Lentimonas sp. CC4: one gene and its partner. The protein of the gene in region 1 interacts with the protein of each later gene in a pairwise test. Links are inferred from orthologs where the notes say so. Each region holds a gene or a part of one and is shown in the gene's direction. Other genes may lie near its edges.

Region 1 (10,092 bases):
TCATTTTTTAAAGAACTCCAGGCCACTTGAGTTTCAGCCACAAAAAGGCACAAAGAAGCACGAAAAACTAAACAGCAGAAATTTTTGTGTATTTTTGCGCCTCTTTGTGGCCATAAAATACTCATGGATAGAACCTCATCCGATTCAACTTTTGCTAATATGCGATGGCATTGGCGTTCAGTCACCCACACACGACTCTGAATCCTAATCCAAGACTCGACCCAAAGAAGATTAAGAGTATGAGTAAGATTACGATTAAGGCTCTCCCCCTCCCCACTTTCCACTCCTCACTCTCCACTTCGTAAAATGTCCGCATTCCTCAAAGCATTTGCTCTCAACACATGGGAGATGGTCGCCGAAATGGCGCCCTACCTGATCTTCGGCTTCGCCATCGCGGGGCTCCTGCACATTTTAATTCGCAAGGAGCAAGTGCAACGCCTCCTCGGCAAGCCCGGACTCAGCTCCGTCCTCAAGTCCTGCGCGATCGGCGTGCCGATGCCGCTGTGTTCCTGCTCCGTCATTCCCGTCGCCGCCTCCCTACGAAAGAGTGGCGCTAGCCGCGGCGCCACCGCCGCCTTCCTCAGCTCCACCCCACAAACCGGAGTCGATAGCATCCTAGCCACCTATGCCCTCATGGGCGGCCTCTTCACCGCAGTGCGCGTCGCAGTGGCCTTTGTCAGCGGCATCGTCACTGGCTTTCTAATCGAGCTCTTCTGCAAAGAGAAAGTGGAAGACACCACTCCAAGCCCAAACCTTTCTCCATCCACAATCAATCTCAGTCCGAACCTCAGCCTTAATCCTAATCTTACTCTTAACCCTAATCAGTCCCTGACTCCTCCGTCCGCAGCCCCCACACCGAGTAAGATTACGAGTATGAGCATGATTAAGACAGAAAAGCCTCAAGTCTCAGGCCTCCAACCTCAGGTCTCCCCCCTCAAGTCTCCCCCCTCAGGTCTCCCCAAGCGGAGCCTAAGCGCCGCTCTCCGCTACGGCTTCATCAACCTCCCAGCCGACCTGGCCGTCGCCCTACTCGTCGGCCTCGGACTCGCAGGACTCATCACCACACTCCTCCCAGCCGACCTCATCAGCGGCTCCTTTAGCACTGGCCCACTCGCCTTCTTGCTCGCCACTGTGATCAGCCTGCCACTCTACATCTGCGCCACCGCTTCCATCCCGATGGCCTATGCCCTGATGGCCGCGGGGCTCTCACCCGGCGCTGCCCTCATCTTTCTAATCACCGGTCCCGCGACCAACACCACGACGGTTGTCACCATCTGGAAACTTATTGGGCGCAAAGCCACACTCATCTACCTAGGCTGCCTCACAGTGATTGCATGGCTCGCAGGCTGGCTGCTCAATAGCAGTCTCACTTCAAGTGCAATGGAGCACGCCGCACACGACCACGCAGACATGCAACCCGCACTCTGGCAACACGCCAGCGGCGTTGCCTTGATTGTGATTTTATTCGTCTCACTCTACACCATGCGCCAACCGAAGCAGGCCACGAAATCCTGCTGCTGCGCGAATTAGAGAATACCGCGATAGACTGACCAACTACCGATGCCACGCACACTGAGAGGGGAACTACGACCTGCAGCACCAGTCCAACGCATGTTTTCAACCGTTAATGGACGTTCATAAACGTAAATCACATACGGCATAGTAAAAACAAACAGAGCCAGTGAACAATGTATTGATGCCCAGAGCAGGCATTCAATCGTAGGTGGCATCCTTCAGGTGGTCACCGCCTTGGTAAGGAGACACCCCATCGCCATGTCGGTCGAGCACCTAAAGGAACTCGACTACGCCCTCAGTGAACTCTGCGGTTTAAAAAATGCGATCTATCGTTTGGATCCGCCATCGTGGTTAAGCGCACATTAAGCGGGCAACAAACGATAAAGAATAAGCGACTTTAAGAGTCGCAAAACATTCCCTTTTCAGTCTCCCAAACCCATTAAATAGCATTGCACATCACAGATGCAGGCAGTTCATTGACTTACCATAATTAACCTACGTCACTCTTTCAACGCGAGCTTACATCCCACCTTCCAGCATATGAAACATCCTATAGCATTCATTCTCATCGCAGCTGCGGCACTACTCTCAGGCTGCAATGAAAGTGAGGAAGTCACTCAAGCAGAATGGCCCTCATACTGGTTCTGGGCCCCTGCTCCAGCTCACGACACTTGGCCAGCGAAATATGCCCCCTACCCAAAATATAAAACTGAAAGCACATGGACCAAAGACAGTTTCAAACGATTTCTAGATATATCTGATATAAAGGTTAATTTTGAGCCATATGACTCATCCACTCACTTCCTCACCGTTCAAGTGATGATCTATGACAAGGAGCAGGAGAAAGAGATGCAAGTCTGTAGCCTATCTCATCAGAACACTCGTAACGCTGAGGACGGGATCTATCTTTATATCGCGATCGCCCCTGAAGAGTTCGGTAAGAATGCCCTCTTTGACTCACCACGTTGGAAACTATATATAGAATCCGGCGTGCCAAGGAGCGGTCTATACGAAATCAGAGAACTCATCCCCAATCTCTCTGCGGATGCAGAGAAAGGCTCAAGCATTACATTTCATCTTCAAAGAAAGGACAACAAGGAGGGCACGCCATACATCGCCTTCGCCGACACTAGTAACTATGAGATAAGGATTTATTCTCATTTAGTGGAGATCGAAACGCAGGACTAAGCAAGCCGATCGCATGCAGTTTGGGTCAAGTGGCAGGAGCTTAAGGGCTGAAGGCCGCCATTGGCGGCTGTCCAATTTTCCATATTTTTATAGCAATTACCCGCGTCGACAATTGCGACACTCACCCATCTAACCAAGGAATCTACAACCTCTGGCTTGGCAACAAGTGCCTGAGGACAACTCCTAGATGTGCGGGATAGAGTCTCCCAACACCAGCCTTTGAGCGAATTCCCGAATCCCTACTTCGCATCCACCGGAACGAGCCCCGACCATTTATAGAGTTCGATTTGAAGCTCTACTTCGGAGCCTCCCCCCGCCTTAGCTGAAGGCGCATACCCACTCACAAATTTACCAGAACGCGAACCGATCTCAAACGTTCCCTCCGGTAAATTATCAAACTCGAACCGCCCCTGCGCATCCGTGTTCTCGCAATCAAACCATGTGGGATAGGCACCTTCGACATATTCTGCACGTGTTGCATACACTTCAGCTCCCGGAATGACTCGGCCAGTCGACGCTTCGCGCACCACTCCGACGATCCGATAGCCTTGTTTCAACGGAAACACTTGCTCACGCTTTCTAGACTTAATTTTAAGTCGGCTAGGCTGATGCCCCAGAACCGAATCCACCATCAAATAGTAGGAGCCATCTACATCAAAGTTGAGCCCCTCGATCTGAAAACGTCCCTCAGCATCAGTCATCGGCCCATCTCTAGAAAACCCATGTCCTGCATCAGGTTGAAACGAAAATCGAGTTTTCTGATATGCCACAGGACGACCCTCTGAATCTAGGATACGCCCAGCAATCGTCTCACCGACAGGCAGCACACAATCGAACTGATGCAGCGGCTGTTCTTCGGTAACCTCAATAAGTTCCGACAATACATGTGTATAATTACGATTCACACAAATAACATACACTCCACCAACTGGCAACGGCGTCGCCAAATAGCGATCACTTAGATCATGGCTCAAGCTAGAGTTTTTCACTTCCACACGTAGCGAACGATCCCTCATGGTGTTTCCTTCGACATCAGCCACAAACACAGAGATGTGAGCACCCCGCGCAGGGCTACCATCGACTTCATGCACATTTCCCATGATCGCACCCGCAGGCTCTGCATCGACTTCAATTTCAAAGACTGAACCATCCTCATTGAAAAGAACCTCATCACGAAGACTGCCAGTGGGACGCTGAATCCAATATCCCGTCAACCCTTCTGGTAATAGCTCCACGCGATTCGGAGCAGGCACCGAAAACGTTGAGACTCCATCCAGCACATCGACTCGCTTGCGCACTAATTGTCTCACTGCGGCCGAGCCCTCAGCATACTTCAGATGCTGCGCAATCATTGAACCATTCACAGGAGGCTGCCCATCCGGCACATTGAATCGAACACGGACCTGCTGAAGCCCCGATTTACTTCTAGCACTCAATGGCGTCAAATCGATCAGAACGACATCGTCCTCATCCTGTAAATCCGCCCATGTATACTCAAAATCAGCATCATTGACCCGCACTCGGATCTCGGACTGATAGCGTGGCAAATATGAAAATCGAGCAATACCATCGACGACTGTAACTTGTTGCACCTCACCGAACGGAGTATACCCACCATCGTCATCAATCTTCAAAGTTGGAGCGATATTCACTTTGATCGTCTCCCCCTCACCTAGCCATTCTGCAGGCACGCCCCTTAATTCAAAACTAAAGGGCTTCACTGACAACATAGGCAAGTCATACGATTGCCCAGCAGTCACTGGCCCAAGCACGGCACCTGCATAACCGTAGATCTCTGCCACATAATAATAGTGAGTATCACTACGCAAACCATCCAACACGACGACTCCCTGACTGTTACTCGGTGCAACTGACGGTGGTGAACCATATGTATGAACGCCCTCAGAGCTCCTCCTGCCTTTCAAACCGATTTCAGCGCCCGCAATTGGCTCGCCTGTCACTTGATCAACAACTCGGATCTCTGTCGGCTCAGTGCGTGACAAACGCAACTCCACCATTTCATCCTCAGCAAGCGTCACACCTTTAAAAACCCCTTGCTCATACCCCGCCGACGAGGTTTTCAAGTTCACAGGATAGTGCGCAAGATGCTCAAAGTTCGCGATACCGTCTGCACCTGACAATCCATCAAAACGAATATTTTGCCCTGGGCCTAAGTCGTAACTCCCCTGGACCTTCACACTTTCAAGCACCTCACCCTCCTCATCGACAAAACGCACTTTAGCTCGATCACCTTCACTTAATTCAAGCACCACACCGTCAACATCTTCCTCAATGTAACCAAAATCATGATACACGGGAGCCACACCGTCAGCCTTTGCCATTAACTGTGACTCCCCATTCCCTACGGTAAAATCAAAATGCCCAGACCTATCAGTTCGACCAGAGATATGAGACTGCCCACTGCTCGTTTGAGAATACCTATAAAAGGTAATCCGCTCATCAGGCACCACGCCGCCAGGCAGAAGAAATTGCCCACGAACCGTAAACTTCGGATCCGAGGCCGAGCTCGCACGATAACGATAGTCCGGATAAACAGCCTGCAGCTCAGCGATCTCCGCAATACGCTCTTCGGGCGTCATCAACTGCACCGCAACGGTCGCTGTCAGTTGAAAAAGTCCAATGCCAACAAGACTCAGCGTAATCAGCCCCGCTACCACAGGCAGTCGCAGGTGCAGATCCGGAGTCGATGCCGGCTGCAGTAAACGCTTCACTCGGCTCAGCAACGAGGCCGACCGACCATCCCCTGCAAATGCAGGTGCAAGCTCAAGCCCTACCGGCACATGCCCTTCGGCCGCATCGACTAGGGTGCGTATATAAGTCAGCTTTTGCCCAGTCACCTCCACCGCAATGGCATCGCAACATGCTTCACGCTCCGCCCGCACCTGCCCACTGATCCACCATAGACATGGATTGAAAAAGAGCAGCGCCTCCGCAATCAACTGAAAGAAATTGACGACGTGATCGTAGCGTCGAATGTGCGCTAACTCGTGCGCAATGATTGCTTCCAATTGCTCGGGGCTCAACGCGGTCAACTGACTCAGCGGCAGTAACACCACAGGCTTCAACAATCCACACACGGCCGCAACCGGCACCTGCGCACTCGATAAAATCGGCACCAAGCGCCGCATCCCGACCTTCTTAAATACCCGCAAGAAAGGCTCGGTCGAAATCGGCTCCGCACTCCGCTTCAAGCGCCGCGCTCCACTCACCGCAGCAATCACCCGCACAATCCCAATCACCGATCCAATCAACCACAGCGAAAAACAAATCTGCCGCCAGCCCCATTCAGAGGAAACACCAACCGACGTAGCAGCCTCTGGCGCTAAAGTCTGGCTCACTCGCGACTCTGGTATGACTGCCATAGAAGCGTCCAAAACTTCGATCGGCTCCAAAGCCTGAACCGAAGCAACCAACCCATCTAACTGTTGCTCAGCCCGGTGCTGCACTACCGAAAGACTCATTGGAACCGCAGCACAGGCGAGCCCGAAAGCCACCAAGCTAATGCCATAGCGCACATCCGTTCGCCTGCCAGGCAAACATCGTAGCACAACAAAAAGCAGCACTGCAATGACAGCCCCCTGCCAGAGATGGTGCAACAATGCCTCGACAATCACGTCGACAGAAAGCTCAGCAAACCAATCCATTATTGATTCGCCTCGTCGTTCTGATTCGACTCATGCGCTTCCAGCAATTTACGAATCTCGGCCAGTTCACCCGCATCCACAGAGTCGGCCTGTAGCAATTGCTGCATCACCGCGCTCGGCTTTCCTCCGAATACTTGACTAATCAAGCGCTGCATCAACGGCGTCGCCACCACATCACGCTCCACCGCTGGCAACCAATGATCCGCACTACCCGTCGCAGGCCGCTCACGCCGCAGAAAGCCCTTCTTTTCCATGACCTGCATGACAGAGAGCACACTCGTATAGGCACGCGCTTTACCATCTGTTAGACGCTCGCGCACTTCACGCACGGTCAACGGAGCCGTCTCCCAAAGGATACTGAGTATGTGTAGTTCGAAGTCTGAAGGCTTTTTCTTGATCATCGCGCGTGCTAATTTAAAGGACTACTGTATTTACAGTAGATATGCCTACTGTAACTACAGTAGTGCGCAAGAAAAAATTCAGCTACGCGCTTGATTCAAGCTCTTCATAAGGCGTTCCATTCATTTTCAAGCAGAGCGGTGATAATAATTTGCACTCACGAAAACAGCCTCACAACTTGGCGGCTTGGAATTGATACAGGCACAGATTGAATACTTCGCAGGCGTATGGACGCCCCTCGCGCTCGTGGGCATTTTCCTCGTCAGCTCATTGCTGATCATCTGGCGTCTAGAAAAAATGACGCATCGCGGCGTTGAAGGCACCGTGCTGGGCACGCTTTTCATGCCTTACTTTTCAGGACTAGGCAATTTGGTGTTCATCGCCGTCGTGCTGAAAAACAAAGGCCCTGCAGAAGAAGTTGCGATCAACTGTTGGACGAATAACATCACCAACCTGTGCCTGCTACTTGCTGTGCCGGCACTGATCTGGGGACTGCAACTCGGCTCCCAATCCAAAGCTAAAAAGGCTCAGCGCGATTCGAAGCTTCACCGCCTGTCGCTCGCACTGACCCTAGTAGCGATGCTGTTCTTCAGCCTCATGGTTTGGGTGCTCGGCCAAGACGGCACGATTGATCGCTTCGACGGCTTCGCACTCGTCGGCCTCTTCCTCTTTTGGCAATGCTTCCACGTCTATGAAGTGCTCAAAGAAAACACCCGCAGCGGCAGCTCATGGCACCCTGCGATCATCATTGACCTAGTCCTAATCCTGATTGGCAGCGTGCTCACATTGGTATCCGTCGACGGTATCGTCACTGCGATCATGAACAGCGAGAGCGGATTTTTCAGCGCGAACCAACTCGGCCTACTAACGGGCTGGTTGATGGTGCTGCCCAATGCCGTGCTCGCTTTTTACTACGCCTACAAACGTAAAGCCGATGTCGTTTACAGCTCACAAGTCGGTGACGGACATATCTGCATTCCGCTTTGCATTGGCCTCTATGCCATCTTCCAGCCGATGCCGCTACCCGACATGTTTGATATCGGCCTGCTCTTGATCGCAGGCGCCGCACTACTACACCTCGCCTGTATTGTAATTTTTCGCCGCCTTCCCAAACTCATCGCAGTCGTGATGGTCGGTGCCTACGGCTACAGCCTCTATTGGCAATTTGCGGGTTGATCGCAGAACCTTTGATTTGTGATTGAGTCTCCTGCCTCGGGCACATTCACTCGGCAAATGACGACTCTCGGGACTCCTTTTACATCGACAGCAAAAAAAGTGCTACTCTGTGGCTCAGGCGAACTGGGCAAAGAAGTCGCCATCGAACTCCAGCGCTACGGCGTCGAAGTGATCGCCGTGGATGCCTATGCCGACGCACCAGCCATGCAAGTCGCAGACCGCTCCCACATCGTCTCGATGCTCGACGGTGCGGCGCTGCGTGCCGTGATTGAGCTCGAAAAGCCCGACCTCGTCGTGCCGGAAGTCGAGGCAATCGCCACCGACACACTGGCCGAACTCGAGCGCGAAGGAGCCGTCACCGTCATCCCGACCGCACGCGCCACACAGTTGACAATGAACCGCGAAGGCATTCGTCGCCTCGCAGCTGAAGAACTCGGCCATCTCACCTCTCCCTATCAGTTTGCCGACGCCTTCGAAGACTTCCGCGCCGCAATCGACTCGATCGGTATGCCCTGCGTGATCAAGCCGATCATGAGTTCTTCGGGTAAAGGACAGAGCGTCGTTAAAACCGAGGCCGACATCCAAGCCTCTTGGGACTACGCGCAAGAAGGTGGCCGTGCCGGCAAGGGCAAAGTCATCGTCGAAGGCTTTGTCGAATTCGACTACGAAATTACTCTCCTCACCGTGCGCCATGTTGGTGGCACCAGTTTCTGTGCCCCCATCGGGCACATTCAAGTCGACGGCGACTACCGCGAGTCTTGGCAGCCACAAGCCATGAGCGATGCGGCACTCAAGAGTGCGCAGCAAATGGCCGAATCCGTCACCGCCAGCCTAGGGGGCTACGGCCTGTTCGGCGTCGAGCTTTTCGTCAAAGGCGACACCGTAATCTTCAGCGAAGTGTCTCCACGCCCACACGACACTGGCATGGTCACCATGATCTCACAGGATCTTCCGCAATTCTCGCTGCACGCCCGCGCCATCCTCGGCCTGCCGATCCCGACGATCCGTCAGTTTGGCCCGAGCGCCTCTTCCGTGATTTTAGTCGAAGGCACGTCCAAACAAGTTAGCTTCGGCAACTTGGGACAAGCCCTCAGCGAGCCCGACACGCAGCTACGCCTCTTTGGCAAACCTGAAGTGAACGGCAAGCGCCGCATGGGGGTCGCCCTAGCACGCGCAGAAACAATTGAAGCGGCACGTGAAAAAGCCTGCCGCGCGTCGAGTGCGGTGGACGTGCAGTTGTAGCCATGCAACTCCACACGCTGCAGGCCGCATCACGCTCGCCCTCCGCGAGTCGATTTCGGCACTCGCCGACCAGCAGCATTTTATTCGCGCTCATCCTACTCACCATCACTGGTGCGATCGTATGCTGGCATGTGATGGGCGATCTACCGCGCATCATCATGCTCTTCTCAGCCGGAAGCTGTGCGCTGATCAGCCTGTTTGCGCTCTCCACAGTCAAACATGCACTCCGCGCAACGAACTGGATCCTTACAGTCGATCCCCAACAGGTGCAGATCAAGTTCCGCTCGTATCTCAACGCAACTTCCCACAAGAGGATCCACAAGTCGCCGAACTCAAACTGACAGAGATCGAATCCGCAAACATCACCAAGCAAACACTGAAAGCCCCCGGCGCTGACAACGCCACGACTACGTCTTTCCACACCTTTTTAGATCTGCACACCCCAAGCACAGATCTCCAACCACTCAAAGCGCAGCTCAAATATGAGCGAACCTGCAAAGCTCCCAAAACAGGGCGACTCGTCACAAGCAGCAGCAAATATCAGCACTACCCGGTATCCATCGTCGGCGAACATACGGTTCGCATCGCATGGCGCTCGCCCAGTGACCGCATTACGCCCAACATCAAGACGGCACTCAAAGCATTCAGCCGCCAAGGCATCCGGATCGATCCCTTACAAAAGGAGACACACGATCTCACCAAGACGGCCAGTGAGCAAACTGCTCAAGACGATCAGATCCTACAGCTCGCCGAACACGGTAATATGCTAGCCGCGATCAAACTCACTCGAAAAAGTTACGGCATGCGTTTAACCGAAGCTAAGGCCTTCGTCGAAGATCTGCTGCAGTAGCCTACGCTACAAAACAAACAATCTAGCCTAAATTGAATCCCGATTGACTTATACGAA
Region 2 (10,142 bases), 1.4 Mb from region 1 along the record:
ATTAGGCCTTGATCTTTCGCTGGTAGCCCCGTTTATTCCTCCGCTTTCACTTTCAACCAAGAGCACACCATGTCACAACACAACAGTTTCAGAGCAACCACCGGCGGCGGTGGTAAGAAAAACAGAACAGTTCTAAAGCGTTTCGAACGCGTAGACCTACTCCGCAAACGCGGCGAGTGGAAAGACGGCGATCGCGTGGTCGGCATCAAAAAGACTAAGCCAGAAGATTAAGCCGTTCAGCTTTTAAATTTTAAGAAGCCCTTCCTTTACTGGAAGGGCTTTTTTGTGTGTATTTCTCAAGGGCAAGCCACTGCCCTAAAATTGAATCACCCCTCCAATTATGAAAATATCCCGCAAGAAGCGCAGTTCCAACGCAAACGGCAAGATGGGCAAAGGCGTCGGCCTATTGTTCGGTTGTGCCTTTTTCGGCATGGGCGCCTTATTCTGCTGGATGATGGGGCTCAGTCCGCTCCTAAAGTCACTGGGCAGCAAAGACTGGGTAGAGGTCAACTGCGTGATCCACTCCAGCGAAGTGGAGAGCCACAGAGGTAGCGATAGCACCACCTACAGTGTTGAAATCAGCTTTGACTACACAGTTAGCGGCCAGCCCTATCAAAGCGACACGTATAACTTTTCAAACGCGAGCTCCAGCGGCCGCGGCGATAAGGCAGAGGTCGTCGCACGCTATCCCGTCGGCTCAGCGCATTCCTGCTGGGTCAACCCCGAAGATCCAAGCGAAGCGGTGCTCTCAAGAGACATACCGGGCAGTGTTTACTTCATCATCCCCTTTAGCTCCGTCTTCATGATCATTGGCGCCTTCTTCCTACTCGGCACCGCTGGATTATTACCTAAGAAATGGGGCTTCAGCTTCAACAGTCGCCATAAACGCGTCACAACCGAGGCCGCCGGCACACAGCAACTCAAATCCAGCTCATCGGGCATCGGCAAAGTCATAGCTGTGACTTTTGCCGCGTGCTTCTGGAATGGTATCGTCAGCGTGTTTCTTTTCCAGCTCATCAAGAGCTACCAAGGAGGACGCCCCGACTGGTTCCTCACCATCTTCCTGATCCCCTTCGTATTAATAGGCATCGGTTTGATCTTTGGAATCTTCCACTCACTGCTAGCGTTGGCCAATCCAAAGATCGAACTCACTCTAAGCGAATCCAGTCCAGCGCTCGGCGACAAGGTGCAACTGGAATGGAGCGCGACCAAGCCACTCACGAAGGTGCGCAACCTGAAGATTGCACTGCAGGGCGAAGAAGCCGCCACCTATCGACGCGGCACGAATTCCGTGACCGATAAATCCACCTTCTATCGCGATCTACTACTCGAACTCGACCAACCTGCAGCTCAACAGCGCGGCACGCTAGAGCTGACGATACCGACCGACAGCATGCATAGCTTCGACAGCAGTAATAATAAAATTGTGTGGCAAATCAGCGTGGACGGGGAAATCCCCAGATTCCCTGACATTAAAAACACGTATCCGATCACTGTTCGCCCCATTCCACTCAGCTAGCCACCCAATACCATGGACGATACCATTTTCATTGATCTAACGACGACTGAACTACAACCAGGTCAGCAGTTTTCCGGCAAAATCCTCTGGGCACTCAAAAAAGCACCACAGACAGTGCGGCTCACACTCGGCTGGTTCACCGAAGGTCGCGGCACCACCGATCACAAGATCGAGGCCGAGCTCAGCTGGACGACCGATGCCACGAGCGGCGAAGAGCCATTTGAGTTTACACTACCTCCGTCTCCCTACTCGTTCGACGGTAAGCTGATATCGCTCAACTGGGAACTCAGTCTGAGCGTCAAGAAAGGCAAAGCCGAGCACCAGCTACCCATCACAGTATCACCACAGGGCAAAGCCGTGGAGCTCTCAGCAGTGGCGAATGACAGCAAGCGCTCGCCGCTGTCGTTTCTGAAACGTAGATCGATTCGCTGATTCGCGGACAGGCAGAAATGTCTGTATCACGTCTAAAACTTGGCCCCCTGCTATCCCAGCAGATTATCACGAATTGCCGAGCGCTGCGGATCACTGCACCTTAGACCTATGCGGAAATAGTCATGCAGACTCCCTGATACCTTACGCGCGGTCTCAAGTATCACATCATAATGGTGTGACTGTAGCGTGAAGGCAGCCTCTAGTTTGCTAAAGTCGATTCCAGGCTTGTCTTGCACCCTTTCGCGAAGCGCGTTCAGTTGGGCGTTATTTTCAGCCTCACGAAATACATTCGAAAGCAGATAATCAGAGCGCGCATCCTCGGAAGCGACGCCGACTGCCAACAAAGTCAAAACAGCAGCAACCCCCGTGCGATCTTTACCATGCGTGCAGTTAAAAAGAAGCGGCAAGTGACTCGGCTCACTCAGGAGCTTAAACAACTCAGCATATTGGCTACGCGCCTCTTCCACAACCAACCGATTGTTGACCGCTAGAATATCGTCAGGCAGCGCGGAACTGTCACCGGTGCGCATCGCCTCCCAGAAGAGCGATGCCAAATTACCAGGATCAATGGGCAAATGAATATAGCGCGTATCTTGCTCCTGCCAAAACGCTTCATCCGCCTTTACTTCAGCAATAGAGCGAAAGTCGACCACAGTGCGAATGCCCAGCGCACGGATGGCATCGCGGTCTGCTTCGGTTAGCTGGTCGAGATTGCCCGAGCGATACAGCTGCCCAAAGCGCGTGTGCTTGCCACCGGCAGCTGCATAGCCGCCAAGATCGCGAAAGTTGGGTTGTGATTCGAGTGGTATATGTCGTGGATTCGCCATCGATCGCTAAAAATGTCTGTGCGAGGGCACAGGTCAACCGTGGATGATCACGAAACAGTTCAACAATCGTTCGAAGCCAAATTAGATTTTCATTTGCCATCCCCTTCCGCTCAAAACAACTTTCATGCCTCGTCCCTCTTTTCCTAAGAATGAAAGCCAGCGCAAATCCCTTTCGTTCCTCAAGCATTGAGAAAATCCGCTACATGCTGGAAGTCGATACACTTGAAGCCCTCGCCGACCGCGCGCTGAGACAAGCGTGCAGTTGCTTGCTCGGGGCAAAAGGCACTGGCAAGACGACACTACTCGAAGACCTGGAACCATTATTACAGCAACGTGGCTACACGACACACTGGTGCCGGCTAAATCTCGACTCCACTCCGCATGAGCGCAGGAAAGTCACCATTCAGCTACAAGATCTAAAGCCGCAGCAGGTCTGCTTGTTTGATGGCGCAGAAGTGCTTAACTTTTGGCAATGGCGGCGCATCTGCCGAACTGCTCGCAGCAATGGATTCACGCTCATCGCTACCCTACATCGTAAACGAGGTGTGCCCATCCTACGACAAACAGAAGTCAATTGGCCACTCGCACATCAATTTGTGCGTCAACTCGCTGGCGATTATTACAGCGACACCCTCTGCAAACACGCAGAAAAAGCCTTTTATTGCAATCACGGTAATATGCGTGAGGTGTTCCGTGCTTGCTACTTAGCTCTAGCTCAAGAGAATCCGCTCGAATTTGAAAAGTGAGCTTGCAACAACCATGACTTATCCTAGACTTTTCTAGTATTAATTTTACTTATGAACATTGAAGCCATCAACCAACTGCTACTCGACCAGCCGCTCATTGCGCTGTTCGCCATTATCGCATCGGGCCTACTTTTTGGGAACATCACCATCAAAGGAATCAACCTCGGCAGTTCTGGAGTTCTGTTTACAGCCCTACTCGCAGGGCATCTAGGCTATAGCATTCCAGGCGGCATCGGCACACTTGGCCTCGTGCTCTTCGTCTATTGTGTAGGCATTGGTGCAGGTGGCCGCTTCTTCGCATCCGTAGCCCGCGAAGGTGCGACACTCGCAAAACTAGCACTCGTCATCGTCGCGACTGGTGGCGCCATCACCTGGGCGGGTGCAGAACTATTAAATTTACCAGCAGACTTAGCTGCAGGCATTTTTGCCGGCGCCCTCACCAGCACCCCTGCTCTCGCTGCTGCAACAGAAGGCCTAAAAGACGGTGCCTCTGGCGTCAGTATCGGCTATGGTATCGCCTACCCCTTTGGCGTCATCGGCGTTGTGCTATTTGTGCAACTCTTACCACGTATTTTAAAGCACGATTTGGAAGCCATCGCAGAAGAGCATGAAGCAGAGGACAATACCGACGACCGCGTCATCACAGTGCTGGTAGAAGTGACCAATAAAAATTTGCTTGGCAAAAAAATCGCCGATGCAGGCATTAATAATCTCAACGCCTGCCAAGTTTCACGAATTCTAAAAGACGATCAACTCGTGCCACTTAGCTACGGGGATGAATTTAGTGAAGGGCAACTCCTCCTTCTAGTCGGCCGCAGCAAAGAGATTGCGATTGCGATCGACTACCTAGGCCAGCGCAGCGACCGCCACGTATTAAAAGACGTCGAAAATGAACGTCAAAATCTGCTCGTCACAGATCGCAAAATGGCGGGTAAATCCATCCGCGATATCGCTCCACTCAAAAAATACGGCGTCGTCATCACTCGCATCACTCGTAACGGCTTAACATTTGTCCCCAACACAGCGACGCTGATCGAAACACATGACAACCTCACCACTGTTGGACGCAGCGAAGATCTCAAAAATTTCGGCAAAGCAGTCGGACACCGTAGCAACGCGATCGACTCCACCGACCTGCTCTCACTTTCCGCCGGGCTGACGCTCGGTATCATCGCGGGCTTGATCCCCATCGGCCTTCCTGGCAGCACGCCACTTACCCTCGGCCTCGCCGGTGGCCCACTCTTGGTCGCGCTGCTACTCGGACATTTCGGTAAGGTAGGGCGGATCGTGGGACACATCCCACGCCCGACTCGCCTATTACTCCAAGACCTCGGATTGGTGTTCTTCCTCGCGAATGCAGGTGTGCGTGGCGGCGTATCACTCGTAGCAACTGTGCAAGAATACGGCATCACACTCTTTGGCTTGGGGATGCTCGTTAGCGTCGTGCCGCTCATCATCGCATGGCCTCTGGCACGTAAGCTCTTCAAACTAGATCCACTTCAATCACTCGGAGGGATTTGTGGCGGTATGACATCGACCCCTGCCCTCGGCGCCATCACAGCGAAGACAGATTCTCAAGTGCCAGTCATCAGCTACGTGTCCGCCTATCCCGTGGCGTTGATCGTCATGATTCTTATCGCCAAGATTCTTATTGAATTGCTGGTCTAGATTGAGCAAAGGCCAATCCAAGGCAACCAAATGCAGCTACGGTAACATCGACGCACTACTTGGGTGCGTCGAGTAGAGCATGCGTCTTTTCATGTAGTCGCTTCGTATCTTCCCAATCGCTGAGATAGCCGGTAAATGCATGGATAAACTCAAACTTACGCTCAGACTGAAGAGTCGTTTCGTAAAGTGCGCCGAGCGACTGAGCGGCATTAAAATACGCTGGGTTCACACGCTCAATACGAATGGCAATAATCTCACGACGAGCCGCAATGACAGCACGCAACGCCTCATCGTCACGATGCACCCAAAGCTCTTTAAGATTCTTTAGTTCACCGCCAGAGGCACGATACGTATCAAACTGAGCCAGTTCTTCTAACCACACCTGAGAAGCATCCATACTATCGTAATGCTCAGGCTCTTCGGTAAGATAATTAGCCATTTGACTCTGCCACCAGGCCTCCAAGGTAATAGGCTGTTGATCTACATCCACTGGCTGTATCAAAGCTTCCATTGTCACAGTGACATCGCGTCCTGCAATGGCTCGATCAAGAAGATCTCCGGTGTCGGTTCGACTCAAGCCACGCTTTCGCAATGCATAAAGCACCCAATAACCATCGCGTGGAGACAGATCACTCTGATGAGCAGTTGCCAAATCAAGACCTAGCAATGCTTCGATCTTCAATACTCCGTCCTCACGCGCCTCTCGTATATATTGCCCCTGCAGTGCAGGACGCAGACTCAAGTAACACTGCGAAGCGAGCCCTGACACCGCCCAATAGCGGATTTTATCGCTAGCATCTGGGCCATAGTTAAAATTCACATAACGCACAATGTAAGCCTCGGCAAAGGCACGACACACCGTTTCTAATGCCAAATCCGCCCCCCATCGAAGGTTCAAGCTCACTTGCCCACGAGCCCCGATTTGAATTTGATAGTCCCCTTCAAACGCAACCCGATCTTCAGGCCGAAGCGCAACGAAAAGCCGCTGCGGAAAACTATGGCTACCAGCCCGAAGGTAACTGGCACACTGCTCAATCACATGTTCGCCCAGAGTATTTGCAAACGAGACAGAGCGTTGATCAGTGCCGACGACTTCACAGTAACGCCCTTCGACAAAAGACAATTTCTCACCACTTTGTGCAACACCAAAATGTGGCAACAAACTTAGCAAAAAACAGCAAAGAATCTGACGGTAGGAACTCGACTTCATTAGCGAAGCTTCAAACGGATCATGTCTTCAACAAGTTCCACTGATTCAACTCTTGTCCACGCTTTCTGGATTGCGATAAACTCTTCGGTCTCAGAATACGCCTGCAACAACGCACCAACAAACCTATCTGCAACACCACCAACCACTGGGATCCCCGCATCATTGACATGCAACGCATCCACTTGGAACTCAACCCACGGACCATCGGAGAAATGCCCCTGAGCCACGACCAACCAATTGTAATCGCTCCCATAAATAGAGACATCAGTTGGTAAGTTAAGAAAAAAGCCAAGATTTGCGTCGATAAAGAAGTTCGGAGCACCAGGGAGAATCACAATATTCGGCGCCTCTTCATCATTAGACGCAGGCTTGGACTGACGAAATTTCGATGCCATCCACGCATTAATCTCACCAGAAGTCAGCTCAACGGTAGTCGCGCTACCACTAAATAACTCATCACGCTTCAATTCCCAACTGCGGCTTCTAGAAACAGGGCCTTCGAAATAGGATGCCTCCAACAAATTCGGCTCTGAAGTCTTTTCTAAATAAGCCTGCAGCTCCTCGACCGATTTATAAGATTTCGGCGACACCGAAGCCAGAAACATAAAGCCTCCAAAGGCACCTAGCAATGCCATCAGAGCACCTAGAAACAGAACCCCACCTAGCGTGGCTTCGCGTTCTTCAACATTTTTATTAGCAGACATAATATAAGAATAATCGGGGTTACTTACCAGACTCGAGAGAACGATAGCACAGGCTTGCTTGAGCAATTAACAAAAGAAAACTAACAAAGAAGGCGAAACCATAAAGTGGCAATGAAAACGCACAAATACCGAGAAAAACTAGCACTGGTATAATAAACTCATGCCCCTTCATACAACTCATCCGGACGATTAAAACCACGTCCAATAAATCTTTAAAATCAGAGCGCATCTGTAAGCGATACAAAGCCACGCTAAACAACACCGATGCAAGCCCAAGAACAGAAGTCACCAAAAGATAAGCCACTGTAACCATCCCAAACGCACATAGCATACGGGACAAAAGCACCACCACTAGCATCGGCAGCAACCAATAAGTCGCCCACGCCACGGCGAACTTCAAGCCATCCGAAAAAAGTCCAGCCCAGTCATCCCACTCCGGTAGGCGAAGCTGCCCACTGCGTCGCACTTGGGCAGCGAATCGATACAAATAACCAAATGCGAAAAAATTCACAATAGGGACGAAAGAAAGCGCACTCCCAATCAACAACTTGAGCCCAAATTTAGGCTGACAGGTCAATTGGGTGAAAACTTCTTCAAATATGGGCTTTTCCTTCATAGCTAGGTTCAGTCAAGGTAGCCGAGTGAATCACGCATTAAAAGAAAAATTGGCCACCTATCAAAAACGAGTGGAACTGGGAATCGAGCAGCTACTACCTGCTGCATCCACGCGCCCCGAGCGACTGCACGCTGCCATGCGCTACTCAATGGAAGCTGGCGGCAAACGTATCCGCCCCGTGCTGGTGATGGCTGCGAGCGAATTATTCCCATCGAATGCCGATCCACTCGCCGCAGCTGTGGCGATCGAGTGCCTACACACCTATACTCTAATTCACGACGACCTACCCTCGATTGACGATAGTGACCTGCGCCGCGGCCGCCCCTCCTGCCACACACAATTTGACGAAGCCACCGCAGTGCTCGCAGGCGACTCGCTCCTCACCTACGCCTTTCAACTTCTGGCGGGGCACTACATCAACCAACCAACCTTAGCAACTGGCCTAATCTATGACCTCTCCACCGCCAGCGGTAGCGAACGCCTGATCGGCGGCCAGCAGGAAGACATCGACAACGAAGGTAAGCCAATCAACACGGAAACACTGCGCTACATTCACGAGAACAAAACCGGCGCCCTGCTCACCGCCGCCCTCACGATGGGGCTACGCTTCTGCGCCCCAAGCGAAGCACAGCTCAAACAAATCGAAGCAGTCGGCTACCATATCGGACTCACCTTTCAGATTGTTGATGACATTTTAGATGCCACCTCGAACCCTGAGGAGCTGGGCAAGCCAGTCGGCAACGATAGCGCAGTCGACAAAAGCACCTACGTCGCTCTGCACGGCATCGACGGCGCGTATTCTGAAGCAAAAAAACATACCGCCGCTGCGATCGAAGCCGCCGAAGCACTCGGTGGCAACAACGCCTTCTTACTAGATTTGATCCGCGACCTTGAACACCGAATCAACTAGAAGCATAGTTCAGGATAGTGCGAGTCGCCTCCTTAGCTGTGATCAGGCGTAACACATGATTGCTGCACTATTTCGCCAGCGCACCCTGCCTAGGCAGGCAGGACGCAAGTCTGCCGGAGGTTGGTAGCAATATCTGCTTCACACACTAGCGTCCAAGCGCCTGCGCCCATTGCGCTTCCTTAAAGCCGACGAGCCCGACACCATTGCCCAGCAAGAACGGACGTTTGACCAAATTACCACGCCCCGCAAGAAGGTCGAGCGCGTCGTCGACCGGCATTCCAGGTAGCTTATCCTTCAAATTCAACTCTCGGTAATCACCTCCAGCAGTGTTAAATAACTTGCGCAACTCATCGGCTTGGTAGCTCAGCATTTGCCGTAATTCTTGGACACTTGGTGGAGTATCTCTGATAGGGATTTCCTCAAAGGAAATACCCTGCTCGTTGAGCCATTTGGTCGCTTTACGACAGGAGCTACAGCTTTTATATGTGAAAACTTTCATCATCACAGTCTGAAGACGATAGTCACTCCAGCGCAAGCCTGAGCCAGACTACAGATCTAAAAAGAGACGTAATTCTGACTTATGACCACCACCAGTAGGAGCCATATCAATCGCAGGGTCATCAAAACTTTTAATTATCCAATCTTGGTCTCGCTTAACTAACTGCACCGCATGCTTCAAGCGCACTTCCTTTTCTCCCCAAAGGGTGTCAAATCCTGGAGGATTGACCCGAGAGACCTGCTCCACAACAAGCGATACGCTATTCTGATCAGCACTTACCTTCCGTGATTTCACGTTATAATAAGTCATTAAAATATCAGAGCCATGAAACAACTCTTCACGCCCAGTTTGAGTTGTAAGTATTTTCGCGGCAAGTTCCCCTGCTGACGCATCTTTTATGACATAGTCATCATTTTTCATAATCGCCTTTGCTAAGCGCTTATAAGCAATAACGTCACCTTCTGTTTGAACCTTCACATACTCAAACAACTGAAAGGCGACGATGCCAAACAAGATCCAGAATAAAAGCTTTTTAGGTTTTAACATAACTATATCTACAATTAATAAAAATTAATGAATCCAGACCCCTTACAAAGTAAAGTGAATACACACAACGAGCGATTGATTAACAATACCTTAACAAGAAAAGAACCGCACACCCTACCGACAAGTAGGGTTAATCACCCATCTGCAGATGATCCATCCCCCTCATCTGACAACAAGCCACCAGTCATCAACTCAGGCACTACCCCGGCCAAGCCCTGACGCGAAAACTCCTGCTCTAGTCCCGTCGAGAAATCACGAATCTTGACCACGCCCTTCTCGATCTCATCAGAACCATAGATCAGTGCAAAACGTGCGCCTTTCTGATTCGCATCTTTAAACTGCTTACCGAAGCCTTGATCTTTCAAGGGATAATCAACGCGATAGCCCATCGAACGCAACAAGGCAGCGTCGCCCATCGCCGCGTCCCGCGCCTCAGCACCACCGATAATGGCAATGAAGTCGGGA

What was found.
Region 2: the proteins of purT (region 1) and GZZ87_RS15365 interact in binary tests that used the Escherichia coli proteins (3 or more experiments, as listed by UniProt). The link is inferred for Lentimonas sp. CC4 from one-to-one orthologs.

What each region holds. Positions count from the first base shown.
Region 1 is NZ_CACVBO010000001.1:2,155,141-2,165,232, reverse strand. Bases 7,228-10,092 are described here. They hold purT (formate-dependent phosphoribosylglycinamide formyltransferase), read left to right. Parts: upstream 7,228-8,000; coding sequence 8,001-9,185; downstream 9,186-10,092. Other genes in these bases: GZZ87_RS09465 (hypothetical protein), read left to right, coding at 9,139-10,035; GZZ87_RS09475 (sodium:calcium symporter), read left to right, coding at 7,228-7,943. Outside these bases: GZZ87_RS09500 (SO_0444 family Cu/Zn efflux transporter), read left to right, coding at 307-1,530; GZZ87_RS09495 (hypothetical protein), read right to left, coding at 1,527-1,730; GZZ87_RS09490 (hypothetical protein), read left to right, coding at 2,056-2,703; GZZ87_RS09485 (M56 family metallopeptidase), read right to left, coding at 2,943-6,368; GZZ87_RS09480 (BlaI/MecI/CopY family transcriptional regulator), read right to left, coding at 6,368-6,769; more of GZZ87_RS09475, read left to right, coding at 6,954-7,227. UniProt on the Escherichia coli protein: Involved in the de novo purine biosynthesis. Catalyzes the transfer of formate to 5-phospho-ribosyl-glycinamide (GAR), producing 5-phospho-ribosyl-N-formylglycinamide (FGAR). Formate is provided by PurU via hydrolysis of 10-formyl-tetrahydrofolate.
Region 2 is NZ_CACVBO010000001.1:3,578,526-3,588,667, forward strand. The notes cover bases 6,754-9,668. They hold GZZ87_RS15365 (polyprenyl synthetase family protein), read left to right. Parts: upstream 6,754-7,705; coding sequence 7,706-8,632; downstream 8,633-9,668. Other genes in these bases: GZZ87_RS15355 (hypothetical protein), read right to left, coding at 6,754-7,106; GZZ87_RS15360 (DUF4013 domain-containing protein), read right to left, coding at 7,126-7,722; GZZ87_RS15370 (arsenate reductase family protein), read right to left, coding at 8,778-9,137; GZZ87_RS15375 (hypothetical protein), read right to left, coding at 9,180-9,668. In the rest of the region: GZZ87_RS15320 (small basic protein), read left to right, coding at 70-231; GZZ87_RS15325 (DUF3592 domain-containing protein), read left to right, coding at 341-1,519; GZZ87_RS15330 (hypothetical protein), read left to right, coding at 1,532-1,951; GZZ87_RS15335 (tyrosine-protein phosphatase), read right to left, coding at 2,002-2,778; GZZ87_RS15340 (molybdopterin-guanine dinucleotide biosynthesis protein MobB), read left to right, coding at 2,928-3,524; GZZ87_RS15345 (TrkA C-terminal domain-containing protein), read left to right, coding at 3,576-5,192; GZZ87_RS15350 (hypothetical protein), read right to left, coding at 5,248-6,315; more of GZZ87_RS15355, read right to left, coding at 6,402-6,753; more of GZZ87_RS15375, read right to left, coding at 9,669-9,677; hisS (histidine--tRNA ligase), read right to left, coding at 9,812-10,142.